DNA from 3 places in the Paenibacillus sp. LT-B23 genome. Region 1 is predicted to be linked to each of the others. Evidence: predicted binding sites of a transcription regulator. Region 1 holds the regulator's gene; each other region holds the start of a gene.
What was found. The regulator LexA, encoded in region 1, represses DNA repair genes until DNA is damaged. The targets are predictions, from matches to a motif close to CGAACATATGTTCG.

Region 1 (3,285 bases):
TTTTACGCGATTTATTCAAATGCGCTGTGTTTTTGCGAACTTTTCTTTCAAATGACCGGGCCATCTCTCAATTCCCTTCCCATATATATTACGTCAAAATAATTTCCACCAATTCTAATCTATATAGATACCTAAAAAACGAAAAGCAAATTACGTGGGCTAAGCCGCTTCAGCAACATTAATGCGTCAGCCCACCATTTCCCTTCGATGTATCTTCGTCCACAATTTCAATCGTATCAAGTTGCTGCCGGAAATTACGGCGGATGTTATCCAAATAAATTTCCCGAAGATTGGCGCGCTCTACTGTTTCTTCTTCCGTCAATCCTTCGGCTTTTGCTTTGCGAGCCAATTCATTGATTCGCTGTACCAAGCTGTCTATATCCAAATTCTGTCCCCTCCATATAAGCAAAGATATAATACACTTTGACATGTAGAAAAGAGCTTGTCAAGGTTCCCTCATTACGTCCCCTGACAAGCTCTAATCGTGACAGATCAGAAATGCGGAAGCTTTAAAACCTGGCCTGCCTGCACTCCCCGATCTTCCAGTCCGTTAATCCGAACAATTCCTTCTATATATACCCGTGTATCCATTCGTTCCGGTTTATGATTGGAGGCAATCTGCCACAATGTATCCCCAGGTTGTACAATAAGTTTGGTCACCTCTTCATTCGAAACCAAAGGAGCCGCGAATACTGTCCGTACACCTGCACCTGCAATCCATGCCACAATAAGCAAAATGAGAAGTTTGGGCAGAAGGCTATTGGAAACGCTCTGTACAAGCTGCCCCCTTCTCTCATTTCGGACATTTTGCATCTTTTCTAAATTCATTGGAAAAATACTTTGGTATGTGCTATATTTCATCATTGGCTGCGTCCTCCAAACGTTTGTTCTTATGTTTTTTCACAATATAACACGAACGTTTGTTTTGTTCAATAGAAAAGAGAACAAAAGTTCGTAATTATTTTTAGGGATTATTTAGAACTTATGTTTGTACGAACGGAGGTTCTATGCTATAATTTTCCCAAACGTTACTAAATGGGGTTGATACGGTATGTCTAAGATTTCAAGCCGCCAGCAGGCCATTCTTGAATTTATCCGCAATGAAGTGCGTCTAAAGGGGTATCCCCCTTCTGTGCGCGAAATAGGTGAGGCTGTCGGATTGGCCTCCAGTTCTACGGTTCACGGTCACTTGGATCGTTTGGAGAAAAAGGGACTGATTCGTCGTGATCCAACGAAACCACGGGCTATCGAGTTACTCGGCCAAGACGAATCGGATAACAGCAACTTGATTAATTACTCTATTAGTCGTGTTCCGGTCGTCGGCAAAGTAACAGCTGGTCTGCCTATTACAGCAACAGAAAATATTGAAGATTACTTTCCTCTTCCCCAACATTTTGTTGGTGAGGATAAAATATTCATGTTATCTGTTGTAGGAGAAAGCATGATTGAGGCTGGTATTGCCAACGGAGACTATGTCATTGTACGTCAGCAGCAGACAGCCGATAACGGCGATATTGTCGTCGCCATGACGGACGAGGACGAAGCTACTGTTAAAACTTTTTACAAGGAAAAAGATCATATCCGACTTCAACCGGAAAATCCGGCCTTTGAACCGCTTCGTCTGACGCACGTCAGTATTTTGGGCAAGGTTGTAGGACTCTTCCGGGACTTCCACTGATTTTTCATTTTTCAGCCTCGTTATTCTTTTCGCTACAACAAAACCGGCTGCCCATAGCAAGCCGGTTTTGTATTGATCTTATGTACATAGAATCTACCTCACTACTATCCCTTTCCCTTTTGATAACCCATGGATTAATCGGTATATATCTGCAATCTGCAATTACTGTTCTGCTTATTGGCGGGTCAAAAATAACTTTGTAATTATTTTAGATAAATATGGTATATTAATATTTATAGTTTTATTAAGGAGAGATTAAATGAAAAAAATTATAATTTCAGTGTTTATAGTGACTTTTATCGTAATAGGTTTTACAGGTCCAACAATGGATTATGTGTATGCTAAGGAGAATTCAACCAGAACAACCTTTGATCGCATTCATTACATACAAATAATTATCCATTTTAAATCATTGGAAAAGCAACTTGAAGCTGTAATTTCCGAAAGAAATAACTTCCCAGAGGACAGTCCAGAATATAAAGAGCTTTCTGAACAAATGAATCACATTCTTGAGCAGGAAATATATTACCAGAAAAAACTTAAAGCCCTTTTATAGTAAGTAATATACTTCTCCCCATTTCTTATCTTCACTTTTTATCATTTTACTCATGCTGATCTGCTGTAACTTTCCCTACAACGTAAAGTTGGTAAGGATAAGGCAGGTAAGCATGAGTTTTTTTGCGTTCCTTACCTTTATACTTTATTAGTGTCTGAATATCAGGGTCATAGGTAATAGCTTCTTTTTGGTATTAATAGATTTATGCTGATACATAGTTAGTGCTACTGACATATGAATAAAGTAGACCTTAGCAAAGGAGATATGCAGATGATCAAAAATAGAGTCAAAACGTATAAGCATCGTATTGGTAAGAACAAATTTCTGGTCGTAAAAGTCTTTCAAGCCGCTGCTGCCCAAACAAGAAGCGGTAACGCACTAGCCACCAATGCATTGAACATTAAAATTTCCAAGCGCAACCGTAAGCGGAATCATAAACGCTTCTAAGATTCATCGTACCTTCTTTTCCTGTGAAAGGAGGTGATATCATGTGTAAAAAACATTTCAAACGTCATGTGAGAAGAAGAGGATTATCGATCCGTTCAAATCAGAGAGCCATTGCGCGCGCTAGAGGTAATGCACTGGCTGTTAATCTGTTTAGCGTAAATGATAGACAACGCAGACGTTAAAGATCATTTTTAAGCGGGAAGGATTTCTTCCCGCTTTTTTTGCGCCACGGTATACACCATCCCACAATACGATCAGTGTGTTTCTTCTGCAATGGTTAACTCCTTCATCTCTTGGTACGAAGCAAAACAGGCCGGGTCAGGCACAGCATCTTATGCCATTGACAAGCATGCCAATAATAAAGGACCCTTTAGCAGCCGGAAGGACTTTATCATTTTCAACAGAATTTTAACATTTGAAGTAAGCGAATATTCATCCAGATACATACGAAAAGGAACCACACTGGTATCGAATTCATCTCCATACGAATCCTTCACGAAAATCTCTGCAATAGTATTGTTTCGCGGGGGCAATTTGGGGCAAACCTCATGATATTGCTTAACTCCCCCCTGCTCCCCACATAATTAAAAATCCCTCAACGCTT
Region 2 (3,285 bases), on a different contig from region 1:
GCGCCTCATGAGAAAGGGATACGTTTTACGTTTTTTCTCCATTATATCTCCACGCACCTGATTCCATTTCTTGCGTCCGACAACCAAAGCGCTCTCCCATTCCTCCTGATCGCTGACCTCACCTAAAGCTTCCCCGATAGAGGCTTTAGAGATGCCCTTTTGACGCAGTTCCTGCCTTACCCACATCTTCCCCTTCCGCTGGCTCGTTATGCGCTGCCTTGCCCACTGACGGGCGTATAGATCGTCATCCACAAGTTGCTCCCGCTCCAGACGGTTCAACACTTCATCAATAACAGCTTGACCCATTTCCTTTTGTGTCAAACGCTGCTCAATCTCCTGACGTGTACGTGGCTTTCGCCCCAAATAACGAAGCGCGTGCACGTATGCCTGTTGCTTTTCGTCCGCCAGAACGATTTCTTCCAGTTCCTTTTTGACGAAAGTCGTCCCTTTGAACATATTGTACTTAATCATTACATCTTCCAGTACGGACAATGAATACAGGCCAAAATGAATCGTGTATCTTCCGCGTTTCCTACCCCGCCCCTGTTCCACCCTCGTAACCATCAGTTCCTCATGATCAGGAAAAAGGGAAATGCCTTGCTGCTCATTTTCCTTCGAAATGTGTTCACCTTCATCTTCCAATTGCAATGTGCTTCCCTCACTTTGATATTCACGAAAGCAAGCTGAGAACGCTCGCCACGCAAAAGTAAAATGTAGCTGACACGCAGGCCACATTCCATGCAAAAATACCCTGCACAACTGTGCAGGGCATCAGAATCATGCTATTCAAACGGCTGTGCCATAACCCCTGGCTCCAGTTCACAAACCAGGATTCACCAAGCTTTATTCAAGCTCCAGCAATTCCTGTTCTTCCTTGGCTTGCTTTGCCAACTCTTCTTCTGTCGGCGGAGCTACCGTCGTAATCAAATTGCTGGCCACCCGAATTTTTTGTTCGATCGTGCTGGCAATGTTCGGATTTTCCTTCAAAAATTGCTTCGCATTTTCACGTCCCTGACCTAGTCGTTCACCTTCATAGGAATACCAGGCTCCGCTCTTATCGACAATGTCATACTCCGTACCAATGTCGATCAAACTGCCTGTCTTGGAGATGCCTTCGCCGTACATAATGTCCACTTCCGCCTGACGGAAAGGAGGTGCGACTTTGTTCTTCACCACTTTAATACGTGTGCGATTACCTACAACATCATTACCGTTTTTCAAGCTTTCAATGCGGCGGACATCCAAACGAACTGTAGAATAAAATTTCAGAGCACGTCCACCTGGCGTAGTTTCAGGGTTACCAAACATAACACCTATTTTTTCACGTAATTGGTTAATAAAGATAGCAATGGTGTTCGACTTGTTAATAGCACCGGACAGCTTACGCAATGCCTGTGACATTAAACGGGCTTGAAGACCAACATGGGAATCTCCCATTTCACCTTCAATCTCCGCTTTTGGCACAAGTGCCGCTACAGAGTCAACAACAACAATGTCTACCGCTCCACTACGTACAAGCGCTTCGGCAATCTCAAGTGCTTGCTCTCCTGTATCTGGCTGCGATAGCAACAACTCATCAATATTGACACCCAGCTTGCTGGCATACGACGGATCAAGAGCATGCTCGGCGTCGATAAAAGCGGCTTGTCCACCTGTTTTTTGTACCTCTGCTATAGCGTGAAGAGCTACCGTTGTTTTACCGGATGATTCTGGTCCATATACTTCAATAATTCGGCCTCTCGGGAAGCCGCCCGTTCCTAACGCAATATCCAAAGCAATCGAACCACTGGGAATAGTTTCCACTTGCATGTGGGTGGACTCACCCAACTTCATAATGGAACCTTTACCGAATTGCTTTTCTATTTGACGGAGCGCCATATCCAGCGCAGCACGACGATCTGACAATAAACTCACATCCTTCATTGTTTGTAGTTTAATAATACCTTGTTTTGACACGCTTGCCAAGCATTTTTTCGAACATACATTCGTTTTTTTTGTTTGGTCGGTTCTCTTCTATACTTCCATCTGTTTCTTAAATCAAAAAAAGAACCGCAGGCAAAAAAGCTTTTGCAACGGTTCTTCCGATAATATGATTATAGCATTAATCGTTTACCTAAAACAACTCTATGAAAACTCGCGTCGGATACAGATCATTAAGAGAGCTTCTCATTTTCCACCAGTCTGCGCCATAATCTGTACAGGATTGCTTTAACAGACCGCAGACGAATCGCTTCACGATTCCCGCTCAGCTTCAGCTCGTATACCTCAGTCTCCTTATCACGCTCAGCAATACCGATATAAACCAGACCAACCGGCTTCCGCTCAGAATATCCGGGTCCAGCCACACCTGTAACCGAGAGTCCGAAATCACTGTCCATGACCATTCTTGCCTGCTCCGCAAGTACAAGGGCTACTTCCTCGCTTACTGCGCCGGGCGCATTGTCCCCCTCCAAATAATCATGAGGCACGTTGAGCAGCCTCTTCTTCATTTCATTGGAATAACACACGATACCGCCCTGAAACATAACTGAGCTGCCCGGAACGGAAGTGATGTGCTCCATCAGCATTCCACCTGTGCAGCTTTCTGCCGCGCTAACAGTCAGTCCGCGATTGGACATCAAATCCACAATAACCTTCTCCAGCGTGACGTCCTCGCTCGCATACATGTATTCCGAAAGACGCTGCTGAATTTCTGCTTCCGTAGCCCCCAGCTTGACCAGTGCCTCGCTCTCGCTGGCCGCCTTGGTGGATATACGGATTGTGACCTCTCCCTCCTTGGCATAAGGAGCAATGGTCGGATCTGTCTGTGATTTGATCAGATCCAATAAGCGGGTTTCGAGAGCTGACTCGCCGATTCCTGCAAACTTTAGCATTTTCGAATAAATCGGCAGTTCCTCACCACTCAGTGCTTGCTGGAGCAACCAAGGTTTCGCCTGATTCTCAAACATCGGTTTGAGTTCCTTAGGCGGTCCAGGCAAAACCACATAATATTTACCATCCTGTGCAATCGCGTCGCCCACAGCCAGACCTGTCTCATTTTCAAGAGGGCTAGCTCCTTCAATAGAAAGCGCCTGACGCCGATTATTTTCGGTCATTTCCACCCCGCGATTACGGAAAAACTGTTCCAGCTTATCCATAGCGAGACGGTCTATATGCAATTTACGCCCCAGCACAGCGGCGATTGCATCTTTCGTCAAATCATCCTGAGTCGGTCCCAGACCACCGGAGAATAAAATAATATCCGCACGCTTCTGAGCCAGACGCACCGCTTCCTGAAGTCGATCC
Region 3 (3,285 bases), on a different contig from region 1:
CATTAGATCCAGCGTTTCGTCCCGTTGACGATTTCGCTCCTGTTCCTCCAGCTCCAGCGAAAGGCTGGGTACCGCCTGCCAAGGCCTTCCGTCTGTCCAGCGGCTGCCCTGTATCCCGCAGGCCAATGCGTAGTTTTCCAGACGGTCCATATCCTCGCGGCTGACCCGCCCATCCTGCGGCAACAGAAGATCCGTTTTGACCGCACGAAATACATCCTCGTACCGCCAACGCCGCTGGACAATATCCAGCGAAGCCCGGATCATTTCCACCAACGGATGATGTAATACGTTTCTGCGCTGATCCAGAAATACCGGAACCTCATATTGCTTGAATATCGGCTCCACCCACGGCTCATAATCCTCAATCTGGCGTACAAACAGAGCCATTTCCCGATAACGTGCTCCCTCATCTCGGGCCAGGCGGCGCATTTCGCGCACTGCACCCTCCAGTTCCACACGTCGGTTCGCTGCCGCATACAGTTTGATTTCTTCTGGCTGTTTGTTTTTCCATCGCTCTCGCATCTGCTGCTGCGGCATAGATCGTTCCTGATTCCGATACCCCGCGCGCCGTTCAAAATCTGCCTCCAGATACGCCAGCGCCGGACGGTCCTTAAATCTCGGAAGCGGATCAGGTCGCAGCAATTGTGTCTGCGTCTCGATCATCAGCTCGTCTGCCATCCCTTTAAGCTTTACATAGGTACCCGCCGCAGGATGAAATAAATCCAGTTCATGCGGAAGCTGTCCACTCTCGTAGCTGCGATTGCAAGTCAGCGCGACCGTCAACGAAGAAGCGTGCAGCATAAGCTGCTCCACCACCTTATATTCATGCGGCGTAAACCTACGGTAGCCATCCATCCAAATATCCGCTCTTCGTACAATGGAAGATTCGGCAATCTGCTCCGCCAGCATACGCAGTGTATCCTCGCCGTCAATATATTTAAGCGCAAGCTCTCTTTCAAAATCCTCATAGATCAGACTGATATCCTTGAGCTTGCCGCGCAAAATCGGAGTCGATTCCCCCGCCGCATTCATTCGCTCCAGTTGCTCCGGTACAGACCGGGTATCATTCCCGTACTGCTTCAGCTCCGTAAACAACGTATTTAACCGATCCACAAATCCCAACTGGTCTCCCGAATCCTTAAATAAACTCAGTTCATCCTTGCGACGACGAATAATTTTATATAAAAGCATCTTCTTGCCTTCCTCCGTCACAGGTACCAGTGCCGAACCCCCGGTTTCCTGCATGACCAAATAGGCAAGACGATGGAATCCCATCACCTGGGCGCGCACCGTCCCCTGAATATCGTTTCCGGCTTCAGTAAGCAGCGCGTGCTCGGAAGCAAATGACGATTGCTCCGGCACAAGTAACAACATTGGCTTACCTAGCGGTTCCTCGCGTAGCATAGCCGTCATTTCACGGCGGATTAACGTGCTTTTTCCGCTGCCTGAGCGGCCAATTAACAAACGGACCGACATGATGCGGCCTCCTTTCCAACGAACAACATTCTATTCAACAGTATAGCATATGAGGCAAGGGAGAAAAGAACGTACGTTTGCCATCTTGTAGCATTTTATCCTCCCTCAAAAAACAAACAGTCCCGCAATCAGGCTTGTTGTTTGCCTTCTCTACAGGACTGATTTATGGATAAAACAAGCCTAATCTACTTGATCCGCTACCTTATAATGCGGTTAACAGTCTATAAATTCTACAGTTGTGTTCGGCTGCGCACCTCAAAAATGGCGAATTTCAAATAATGGCCTTCTTCCACACCTAAAATTTGGGGATGATCCTTGCCAGCCGCTCTCCAATCCACCAGACGGAGGATTTTTCCGGCATCTGCCGCCGCTTCCTTAATCGTGTCCAGAAACAGCTCCGGTCGCATATGAAATGAGCAGCTCGCAGTCACTAAATAGCCGCCCTCATTGACCAGCTTCATCCCGTGCAGATTTATATCCTTATATCCCCGCGTAGCTCCTTTGACCGCATTCTTTGTTTTCGCAAAGGCTGGTGGATCAAGAATAACTACATCAAAGGTATGTCCGCCCCCTGCTGTTAGCGGCTTGGATGTATCTCCTTTACCTCCGGCCCGCGCGGTGCGTTCCTCTACGCCTTTAACCTGATTGCGCAAATATTGGAAAGCATCGTCCACGACAAACTCCACACGTTCCTCAAATCCGTTCAGCTTGACATTATCCCGTGCGCTTTCAATCGCGTGCTCGGAAATATCAAGACAAGTTACTTTTTTAGCACCGTATTTGCAGGCATTAAGCGTAAAGCTTCCCGTATGTGAAAAGCACTCCAGCACGGTTGCGCCATCCCAGAATGGAAACTCCACAACCTTACCGCTTTTGTTCACAGGCTTCATGACCGCTGTGCCAGCGTCACCCTGCTCTGTTGCAACTTCCTGTAGCGTAATTCCGCTGCGCCCTCCCCAACCCGTCATGAGCGGTGCAATCGCCGCACGATTCTCACGCTGGTCGAAGAAGTAGCCTGTCTTCTGGCCCTCTACAATATCAACCTTGATACGCAAGCCATTTTCCGTTACCACAACATGACGCGGGCAGTCGCCATATAAAGGCCCTTTGGTCTGTTCCAGTCCTTCCAGCTCACGGATGGATACATCACTGCGCTCATATATACCGACAGGGCCAATCACTTCAACGAGTGCATCCCTGATTTCTTCCCTGCGGCGATCCATGCCGAGCGTTAATAATTGTACAACCAACACGTCGCCAAAACGGTCTACAATCAGCCCGGGTAAAAAATCAGCCTCGCCGTATACCAGCCGATACGCGTCTCCCCCGGTTACAAAACGTTCACGGTGCTCCAGACAATCTCGGAAGCGATTGGCAAAAAAGCTTTGATCCATCGCTTCAAGCGGCTCGTAGGACATCACACGCACCGTAATTTGTGAGGCTGGATTATAGTAACCCGTCGCTAAATAACGGCCCTGATGGTTTACGATATTGACCAGTTCACCTGCCTCCGGTTCACCCTCCACCTTGGCTATTTCATTTTTAAACACCCAGGGGTGCGCGTGCTCCAGCCTTTTTTTGCGGCTGCGTTCCAATATTACTGAAGGCAAAGTCCTTCACTCCCATTCTTAGGTTACTCAAAGTCCTTAAAAATGTGGTGTTCGATAGGGGGGCGGCTCCGCGGTTCATTTGATCTTACGATCGCTGTTGCAATGGGATTCTTGGGATTAGGTAGAACATTTAAAGGTAAGAATCCCACCGCAAAGGCGAACGCTGGCGCTTCTTCAGATTCAAATGAACCGCTCCGCT

Region 2: the regulator LexA is predicted to act here: its motif matches at 1,975-1,988, upstream of recA (recombinase RecA).
Region 3: the regulator LexA is predicted to act here: its motif matches at 1,543-1,556, upstream of addB (helicase-exonuclease AddAB subunit AddB).

The regions. Positions count from the first base shown of each region.
Region 1 covers NZ_JBSQBM010000001.1:264,992-268,276, reverse strand. Annotated here, with positions in the region: gene ACWXW9_RS01275 (hypothetical protein) at 1-64, opposite strand, end outside; gene ACWXW9_RS01270 (DUF896 domain-containing protein) at 179-385, opposite strand; gene ACWXW9_RS01265 (LysM peptidoglycan-binding domain-containing protein) at 493-861, opposite strand; gene lexA (transcriptional repressor LexA) at 1,052-1,678, shown strand; gene ACWXW9_RS01255 (hypothetical protein) at 1,938-2,234, shown strand; gene ACWXW9_RS01250 (hypothetical protein) at 2,505-2,681, shown strand; partial or broken gene ACWXW9_RS01245 (ran-binding protein 10) at 2,943-3,116, shown strand.
Region 2 covers NZ_JBSQBM010000003.1:372,596-375,880, reverse strand. Annotated here, with positions in the region: gene ACWXW9_RS06630 (regulatory protein RecX) at 1-648, opposite strand, end outside; gene recA (recombinase RecA) at 844-1,905, opposite strand; gene ACWXW9_RS06620 (competence/damage-inducible protein A) at 2,154-3,285, opposite strand, start outside.
Region 3 covers NZ_JBSQBM010000004.1:72,245-75,529, reverse strand. Annotated here, with positions in the region: gene addB (helicase-exonuclease AddAB subunit AddB) at 1-1,476, opposite strand, end outside; gene ACWXW9_RS07185 (class I SAM-dependent rRNA methyltransferase) at 1,707-3,086, opposite strand.